4 regions of the Streptomyces sp. NPDC024017 genome follow, and region 3 is predicted to be linked to each of the others. Evidence: riboswitches for the same ligand, from Rfam matches in the RefSeq annotation. Region 3 holds a riboswitch; each other region holds the start of a gene.
The links. Region 3 has a riboswitch for cobalamin ahead of AB0G20_RS25365 (energy-coupling factor ABC transporter permease). Riboswitches for the same ligand answer to the same signal wherever they lie in the genome.
Positions count from the first base shown of each region.

Region 1 (2,180 bases), on a different contig from region 3:
CAGATCACCGCGTCATACGTGCCCCGCAACTGCTCCAGACAGTCCAGCACCGTCCCCAGCAGCTTCTGCTGCCGCCCGCCGTGGTACCCGCGCGCGCTCAGCTCCCCGACCGGCTTGCCCAGCAGCACGACCTGACTGCTCTGCTCGCCACCGGGCTTGAGGAGCACGGGATTCATCAGCGCGGTCGGCTCGACCCGGCAGGCCTGCGCCTGCATGGCCTGCGCCCGGCCGATCTCGGCGCCCTCCTTCGTCACGAAGGAGTTCAGGGACATGTTCTGCGCCTTGAAGGGCGCGACCTTGACGCCCTGCCGCACCAGCCACCGGCAGATCCCGGCCGTCACGACGCTCTTGCCGGCGTCGGAGGTGGTACCGGCGACGAGAAGCCCACCGCTCATGTCATTTCCCCCTCTTCAGCAACCGCGCACTCTTGAGCAACCGCGCACCGGCGCACACCCCGAGCGCGAGCCAGGTGACGCGCCTCGACAGCCGCACGGCCCGTGCGACGTCGTGCGTGCCGACGGCACGCCCCTGCGTGTTCAGCACGGGCCGGTGCTCCACCCGCCCGCCGTACGAGAGCGTCCCGCCGAGCCGCACCCCGAGCGCCCCCGCGAACGAGGCCTCCACAGGACCGGCGTTGGGACTCGGATGCTGCGCCGCGTCGGCCCGCCAGGCCCGGACGGCCCCCCGCGGATCCGGCCCGGCCAGGACGGCGAGGACGGCGGTCAGCCGCGCTCCCGGCCACCCCGCGACATCGTCCAGCCGCGCGGAAGCCCACCCGTACCGGCGGTAGCGGGCCGACTTGTGCCCGACCATGGCGTCCAGGGTGTTGACCGCCCGGAACCCGAGCAGCCCCGGCACCCCGCCGACGGCCCCCCACACCAGCGCCCCCACCACCGCGTCGGAGGTGTTCTCGGCGACGGACTCGACCACGGCCCGGGCCATGCCGTCGGCATCGAGGGCCTGCGGATCCCGCCCGCACAGATGCGGCAGCCGGGCCCGGGCCGCCTCGACGTCCCCGGCCTCCAGGGCACGCCCGATGGCCTGGGCCTCCCGGGCCAGCGAAGTCCCCCCGACGACGGCCCAGGTGGCGGCACCGGTCAGCGCGACGGAGGCGACGGCGGACGTCCGCACGGCACGCGCGGCGACGGAACCGAGGGCGACGGCCCCCGACGTACACACGACGGTGTGCAGCGCGCCCCACCCGCGGTGGTCCCGCCACAACACCCGCTCCACGGCACCCGCGGCCCGCCCGAACGCGGCGACCGGATGCCCCCGGCGAGGATCACCGAGCAGCAGGTCACCGATCAGACCGGCGGCGGCGCCGTACGCGAAGACGCGACCGGCACCCATGGGCTCAGCCGGCCAGGAGGGCGGGCAGGGGTGGGGTGTTGAACCTCGATCGGCAGCCGCGCATGGCGATATATGTCCTCACTCAGGGTGTCCACGCCCTGGTTCGACGAGACCGGCGGTGAGAGTTCCTGGCTCCCGGGGATTGCTACCCCGGTGACAGTGGCGGGACCGCGCCGGACTTGCACCGGCTTCCTCTCCTGCCGCCGTACTGGCCCCGGCAGTCCACCACGGCCGGGAACCGCCGTCAACTTGCCGTTGACCTGCGAGGGGAGAGTGTGGAGAACCCCACATCGACCCCTGCGCACACACGACGACCGGGCGGCACAGGACTTGAGGTCCCATGCCGCCCGGCGGACGATGTGCGATCGGGCCGTCAGGCCACGATCAGGTAGATCCCGTACCCGACAGCCGCCGCACACGCCGCGAAGCACGCGTACGCACCGGTGACCGCGAGGCCCGCGGACCCGCCCTGGGCCACCGCCCGCTCGCGGCGGGACAGGCCGGTGATGCCGAGGGTGAACAGGCCCACGAGAGCCACGGTGACCACGAGGCTGACGCCGAACACGGAGCCGAGGGCCGCCCAGTCGATCTTCATCTCAGAGATTCTTCCTTGTTACCGGTGGGCGGGGTCAGACCGTGGTGGTCGTGGTCGGCGTGCGCTCGGCGGTGGCCTGCGACGGGAACGCGGGGACCGGGTCCTCCGACGCCGCAGCCGTACCACCCGCCGGGGGCGGTGTCACCGCGGCCATCGCCGTGGTCACCACACCGGCCGGCTCCGCCTCGTCGGTGTCGTTGACGTTGGTGTGGTCGACGACCTCACGCCGGGACAG
Region 1 covers NZ_JBEZYZ010000016.1:58,245-60,424, reverse strand. The annotation lists gene AB0G20_RS34655 (cobyric acid synthase) at 1-395, opposite strand, end outside; gene AB0G20_RS34650 (cobalamin biosynthesis protein) at 397-1,350, opposite strand; cobalamin riboswitch at 1,450-1,608, opposite strand; gene AB0G20_RS34645 (hypothetical protein) at 1,724-1,945, opposite strand; gene AB0G20_RS34640 (inorganic phosphate transporter) at 1,980-2,180, opposite strand, start outside.
Region 1: another riboswitch for cobalamin. It lies ahead of AB0G20_RS34650 (cobalamin biosynthesis protein); the one in region 3 lies ahead of AB0G20_RS25365 (energy-coupling factor ABC transporter permease).

Region 2 (2,180 bases), on a different contig from region 3:
TCCAGGAACTCCTCGAGGTCGGAGTGCCAGGTCTCCAGGTAGACCGCGGCCGCGCCCTTGCGGCGGCCGCCCTGGTTCACGGCGGCGACCGAGGCGTCGAGGGTCTTCAGGAACGGGACGATGCCGTTGGAGTGGCCGTTGGTGCCGCGGATCAGCGAACCGCGGGCGCGGATGCGGGAGTACGCGAGTCCGATGCCGCCGGCGTGCTTCGACAGCCGGGCCACCTGGTGGTACCGGTCGTAGATGGAGTCCAGCTCGTCCTTGGGGGAGTCGAGGAGGTAGCAGGACGACATCTGCGGGTGCCGGGTGCCCGAGTTGAAGAGGGTGGGGGAGGAAGGGAGGTAGTCGAGGCGGCTCATGAGCCCGTAGAGGGCCGCGACCTCGTCCAGCGCGCGTGTGGTGTCGTCCTCGGCGAGGCCGCTCGCCACCCGCAGCATGAAGTGCTGGGGCGTCTCGACGACCTTGCGGGTGAGGGGGTGGCGCAGCAGGTAGCGGCTGTACAGCGTGCGCAGGCCGAAGTAGCCGAAGCGGTCGTCGGCGCCGGTGTCGATCAGGGCGTCGAGCCGGGCCGCGTGCAGCCGGACGAACTCGGCGGTGCGGTCGGCGATGAGGCCCTCGCGGTGGCCGACCGCGACGGACTCGGTGAAGGACGTGACGCCCTGCGAGGCGGCCTCTTCGCGGATGCCGATGGTCAGCAGCCGGGCGGCCAGCCGCGAGTAGGCGGGGTCCTCGGAGATGAGACCGGCGGCCGCCTCCGTCGCAAGCTCGCGCAACTCCGACTCGCCGGCCCGCGCGGACCGGCCGCGCAGCGCGGCGGCGGCGACCCGGCCGGGGTCGGTGTCGGGGAGGTCGGCGGTCAGCTCGGTCAGGGTCCGCAGCAGCGCGGTACCGGGAGCGTCGTGCTCTTCTTCGGCGGCTGAGACCGGTTCGGCTGGCGCGATGGTCACGTGGGGCTCTCCCTCGCTCGGCACGGGGGCCTCGTCGAGGGCAGGGGGCAGCACGCGAGCGCACGCGGCGTCGCGTCCACCGGCCCATTCCACGAGGCCCGGACGTCAGGGCACACCGGCCGGGTGGCCGGGTGCGCTGTCGGCAGGTCCTCGGACTGACTCTCGTGCACAAAACATGCACAAGTACACCGTTGCGGGACAGTTCCGGATTCGCACCGGATTCCCCTGCGGCGGCAGCGAGCATGAGCATACATCTTGTGTTGGGTTCCGGCGGCACCCCCAGATGTTGTGTCGCGGTGGTGTCAGAGCGTCAGCTTTACGTGACAGCGGGCCGCCGTGACGCATGGTCACGGCGGCCCGCTGCGGGGTGTTCGTGGTGGGTCGGGGCCCTGGAATCAGTGCGCGGAACCAGCAGTCGCAGGCGGAAGCTCCACCTGGACCCCGGGGTCGCCCGCGTCCGCCGTGTAGTCCTCCGGCTTGGTCTCGTCGATGCCTTCGGGGGCCTTCAGGGCCTTCAGGACGAAGGTCAGGACCACCGTCACCACCACGTTCAGGACGAACGCCGTGAGGCCGATGTAGCCGATCTCCCCGATGCCCGGGATCTCCTTCGCGGAGCCGCCGAAGTGCTTCTGGGTCGGGGAGGCCACGCCGTACGCGGCGGCCGTGCCGTAGATCATGCCGACCGCCCAGCCGGCGAGCAGCGCCCAGCGGTGGAACCAGCGGGTGAACAGGCCGCCGACCAGGGCCGGGAAGGTCTGCAGGATCCAGATGCCGCCCAGGAGCTGGAAGTTGATGGCGACTGTCTTGTCCATGGTGAGGACGAAGGCCAGCGCGCCCACCTTCACCAGCAGGGAGACCAGCTTGGAGACCTTGGTCTCCTGCGCCGGTGTGGCGTCCGGCTTGATGAAGTCCTTGTAGATGTTGCGCGTGAAGAGGTTCGCCGCCGCGATGGACATGATGGCCGCGGGCACCAGCGCGCCGATGCCGATCGCCGCGAACGCCACGCCCGCGAACCAGTCCGGGAACATCGTCTCGAACAGCTGCGGAATCGCCAGCTGCCCGTTCTGCACCTTGATGCCCGCCGCGATCGCCATGAACCCGAGCAGCGCCAGCAGACCCAGCATCAGCGAGTACAGCGGCAGGATCGTGGTGTTGCGGCGGATCACCTCACGGCTCTTCGAGGACAGCGTCGCCGTGATCGAGTGCGGGTACATGAAGAGGGCCAGGGCGGAG
Region 2 covers NZ_JBEZYZ010000005.1:354,059-356,238, forward strand. The annotation lists gene AB0G20_RS15845 (ribonucleoside-diphosphate reductase subunit alpha) at 1-947, opposite strand, end outside; cobalamin riboswitch at 1,071-1,204, opposite strand; gene mctP (monocarboxylate uptake permease MctP) at 1,343-2,180, opposite strand, start outside.
Region 2: another riboswitch for cobalamin. It lies ahead of AB0G20_RS15845 (ribonucleoside-diphosphate reductase subunit alpha); the one in region 3 lies ahead of AB0G20_RS25365 (energy-coupling factor ABC transporter permease).

Region 3 (2,180 bases):
ACACCGCCGTCGCCCTCCTCCACCAGCATCTCGACTCGGCCCCCGTGCCGCCTCGCGAACTCGGAGTCTCGGGACTGCCGCCGGCGTTCGAGAACTACCTGCTCGGTCTGCTCGCCAAGCAGCCCGAGGACCGGCCCACTGCCCAGCAGGCCGCCGCGTGGTTCGCCGGAGGCGCCTGGCGGGGCCTGCCCGAGCCGCTGCCGGAGGTCTCGGGGCCGCTGCGGCCGGCGACCACGTCCGCGGCGATGCCGGCCGGGCCGGGCCCGTACGCGGCCGCCGACACCAGCCACCCGACCACGTATGCACTGCCCGCGACCCCGGGGCACCGCAGCGCGGCCCGGGCGGCCCAGGCGGGGCGTTCGGGCCGCTCCCGCGGGCGCGGCGGCGTCCGCAGCCGGTCGAGACTGGCCGCGACGGCCGCCGCCGCGGCACTCTTCCTCGCCGCGATGCTCCTCGGCATGCGCTGGTTCTCGCCCGACACGACCGCGGAGGGCACGGAACCCGACGCGTCCCCGTCCGCGAGCAGCCCCGCCGCCACACCGTCCGCCGGCTCCCCCTCTCCCCTGGCCTCCGGCCCGGCGGCAAACCCGGCAGCCGCCACCACGCCGACCACCGGCACCGTGGCGGATGTCACTCCGTCCACGCCCGCTTCCCCGACTCCTCCCGCGCCCGCGCCGAGCGCCGCGACTCCGACGGCGGAAGCAGGCGACGGCCAACCGGAGCAGCCGAAGCCGGAGAAGCCGCACGAGGCCGGAAACGGCGGGGAGAGCGACGACGGAGACGACGGCGGCGACGACTGACCCGGCCCGGATGTCGCGCGACGGCGCCCCGCCCCGGAGCACGTGGATCAGCCGGGGGATGCGCCGGTGTGCGAGTGGGCGCCCCCTCGCGCGCCCCTCGGGTGGCTTGTCATCGCCCTTACCCCGGCCTTATTGTCACCAGGCCTTGGTGAACGGGAAATCCGGTGTGATGCCGGTGCGGCCCTCGCCACTGTGAATCGGGAAGTCCGGCTCCGGCCCTCACGGGCAGCCACTGGGTCCTTGCGACCCGGGAAGGCGGAGTCCGGGCGGTGGTACCCGTCAGCCAGGAGACCGGCCAAGGCGCGTCAACCATCCACGAGGTGCTGGAGAGGGTCTGCTGAGCCATGCACATTGCCGAGGGTTTCCTTCCTCCGGCGCACGCGGTCGCCTGGGGCGTCGCGTCGGCGCCGTTCGTCGTCCACGGGGTCCGGTCGCTCACCCGTGAAGTGCGCGAGCACCCCGAGAGCACCCTGCTCCTCGGTGCGTCCGGCGCCTTCACCTTCGTCCTGTCCGCCCTGAAACTGCCGTCCGTCACCGGCAGTTGCTCGCACCCCACCGGCACGGGCCTCGGAGCCATCCTGTTCCGGCCGCCCATCATGGCGGTGCTGGGCACCATCACCCTGCTCTTCCAGGCGCTGCTGCTCGCGCACGGCGGCCTGACCACGCTCGGCGCCAACGTCTTCTCGATGGCGATCGTCGGCCCCTGGGCCGGATACGCCGTCTACAAACTGCTGCGGCGCTACGACGCGCCGCTGATGGTCGCGGTGTTCTGCGGCGCGTTCGTAGCCGACCTGTCCACCTACTGCGTCACCAGCGTGCAGTTGGCGCTCGCGTTCCCCGACCCGGGCAGCGGATTCCTGGGCGCGCTCGGCAAGTTCGGTTCCATCTTCGCCATCACCCAGATCCCGCTCGCGGTGAGCGAGGGCCTGCTGACCGTGCTCGTGATGCGGCTGCTGGTGCAGTCCAGCAAGGGCGAACTGACCCGGCTGGGCGTGCTCCTCGCCAAGCAGCAGTCCCGGACCGAGACCGAGGCGGTGGCCCGATGAGCAGGAACACGAAGATCAACCTGTTGCTGCTGCTCGTCGTGGCCGCGCTGGCCGTACTGCCGCTCGCGCTCGGTCTCGGCGACCACAAGAAGGAGCCGTTCACGGGCTCCGACGGTGAGGCGGAGTCCGCGATCACCGAGATCGAGCCGGACTACGAGCCGTGGTTCTCCCCGCTGTACGAACCGCCGTCCGGGGAGATCGAGTCGGCCCTGTTCTCCCTCCAGGCGGCTCTCGGCGCCGGCGTCCTCGCCTACTACTTCGGCCTGCACCGAGGCCGCCGGCAGGGAGAGCAGCGGGCGCTGGAGCGGGAGGCCGAGAGCGCGCTCGCCGGTGA
Region 3 covers NZ_JBEZYZ010000009.1:237,142-239,321, reverse strand. The annotation lists gene AB0G20_RS25370 (serine/threonine-protein kinase) at 1-800, shown strand, start outside; cobalamin riboswitch at 930-1,115, shown strand; gene AB0G20_RS25365 (energy-coupling factor ABC transporter permease) at 1,145-1,846, shown strand; gene AB0G20_RS25360 (energy-coupling factor ABC transporter substrate-binding protein) at 1,843-2,180, shown strand, end outside.

Region 4 (2,180 bases), on a different contig from region 3:
GGGGCCGGCCGTCACGACCGCCTTCTCGGCGCCGTACAGCCAGCCCGAGCCGATGATGGAACCGACCGATGCCCACATGAGCCCGATCAGCCCGACATCCCGGCGCAGGCCGTCTCTTTCCATGAATACAGGGCCTCTCGAAGATGAACTCGGGGAGTTCGGGGAGCAAGAGGCCTCAGGCTAGGAATCGACCGGCCGGCGGCAGAAGACGAGTTGTGCAGCCTTGACCGGATTCGGGTATTTCCTGGGAAACGCTTCAGGGTTTCTGTACGCGGTGATGAGACAGCCGTGGGATCTCGATCGCCGGGCAGCGGTCCATCACCATCTCCAGGCCCGCCGCGCGGGTCCGTTCGTACGCCGCCTCGTCGATGACACCGAGCTGGAACCAGACGGCCTTCGCGCCCCGGGCGACCGCCTCGTCCGCGACCGGACCGGCGAGGTCGCTGTTCACGAACACGTCGACGACGTCCACGTCGAAGGGGATGTCCGCCAGGCTCGCGTACCCCTTCTCCCCGTGCACCGTCTCCGCCTTCGGATGCACCGGCACGACGCGCTTGCCGAAACGCTGGAGGACGGCGGCGACGCCGTACGCCGCCCGCTGCTGGTTCGACGACAGGCCCACCACGGCCCACGTGTCGCCGAGCTCGGTGAGGATCCTGCGGACCGTTGCCTCGTCGCCGTACACCGGCGGCCTCCTCGCGAGTCGTGGACGCATTGCACTCACGACAACGGCACAGAGTGCGCGGTGATTCCCGGAGGCCTCCGTGATAGCTTGCCGAGGCCAGTCGAACCCATGTACGTGGGTCAGGGAATCCGGTGCGAATCCGGAACTGACGCGCAGCGGTGAGGGGGACGGGCGGGGCCTCGGCCACTGGACGACTTCGGTCGTCCGGGAAGGCGTCCCGCACCGGGTGAACCCGAGTCCGAAGACCTGCTGGCGGCCCCCGCGGCCGCATGCGGCGGGGGAGCACCGTACGACCGGGCTCCGCGATCGGGCCCTCGACGACTGAGGACTGGTTCCCGTGCCCCTCGCCCGACCCGCCCGTGCCGCCGTCCTGCTCGCGGCCGGCTCCCTGCTCCTGACCGGCTGCGGCGGCGGCACCGGGTCCACCGATGCCAAGGCCGCCGTCACGCTCACCAACTGCGGGCACGAGGTCCGCGTCCCGGCCGCGCCACGGCATGCCGTCTCCCTCAACCAGGGCACCACCGAGATCCTGCTCTCCCTCGGCCTGGCCGACCGCCTCGCGGGCACGGCCACCTGGACCGACCCCGTGATGAAGGGGCTGGAGAAGGCCGACGCGAAGGTGCCGCGCATCGCCGACAACAATCCGTCCTTCGAACGCGTCCTGGACACCGAGCCCGACTTCGTCGCCGCGTCCTTCGTCTCCACCCTCGGCAAGGGCGGCGTCGCCACCCGCGAGCAGTTCGAGAAGCTCGGCGTCCCCACCTACGTCTCTCCGTCGGACTGCGCCGGCAAGGACAACTCGGGCGGCGGCGACGGCGCACGCGACAAGGCCCTGGGCATCGACACCGTCTACGGTGAAGTCCGCGACCTCGCGACCGTGTTCGGGGTGAAGGAGCGGGGCGACAAGCTCGTGGCCTCCCTCCAGCAGCGCATGAAGAAGGCCACGGCCGGCATCGACGCCTCCGACGTCACCCTCCTCTACTGGTTCGCGAACTCCGAGTCGCCCTACCTGGCCGGCTGTTGCGGAGCGCCCGGCATCATCACCCGGGCCCTCGGCGCGAAGAACGCCTTCGACGACACACACGAGGAGTGGCCGCAGGTCAACTGGGAGACGGTCGCCGACCGCGACCCCGACGTCCTGGTCATCGGCGACCTCACCCGCAAGTCGCAGACGGCCGAGTCGGCCGCGAAGAAGATCGCCTTCCTGGAGTCCAACCCGGTCACCAAGAACATGGACGCCGTCCGGCACAAGCGGTACGTGCTGCTCAGCGGGCAGGCCATGAACCCGACCATCCGCACCGTCGAGGGCGTGGAGCAGGTGGCCGCCGGACTGCGCCGGTTCGGGCTGGTGAAGTGACCGCCCGGGAACTCCTGGGCGTCGGGTTCCGGCCCCGGCGCGGGGCCGGGCTCGCGCTCGGGGCGGCCGGGACCGTCGCGCTCGTCGCCTCCCTCGCCGTGGCCATCACCATCGGTCCCGCCGACATCCGCGTCGGCG
Region 4 covers NZ_JBEZYZ010000013.1:229,798-231,977, reverse strand. The annotation lists gene AB0G20_RS31820 (APC family permease) at 1-123, opposite strand, end outside; gene AB0G20_RS31815 (CoA-binding protein) at 257-685, opposite strand; cobalamin riboswitch at 766-954, shown strand; gene AB0G20_RS31810 (ABC transporter substrate-binding protein) at 1,023-2,042, shown strand; gene AB0G20_RS31805 (iron chelate uptake ABC transporter family permease subunit) at 2,057-2,180, shown strand, end outside.
Region 4: another riboswitch for cobalamin. It lies ahead of AB0G20_RS31810 (ABC transporter substrate-binding protein); the one in region 3 lies ahead of AB0G20_RS25365 (energy-coupling factor ABC transporter permease).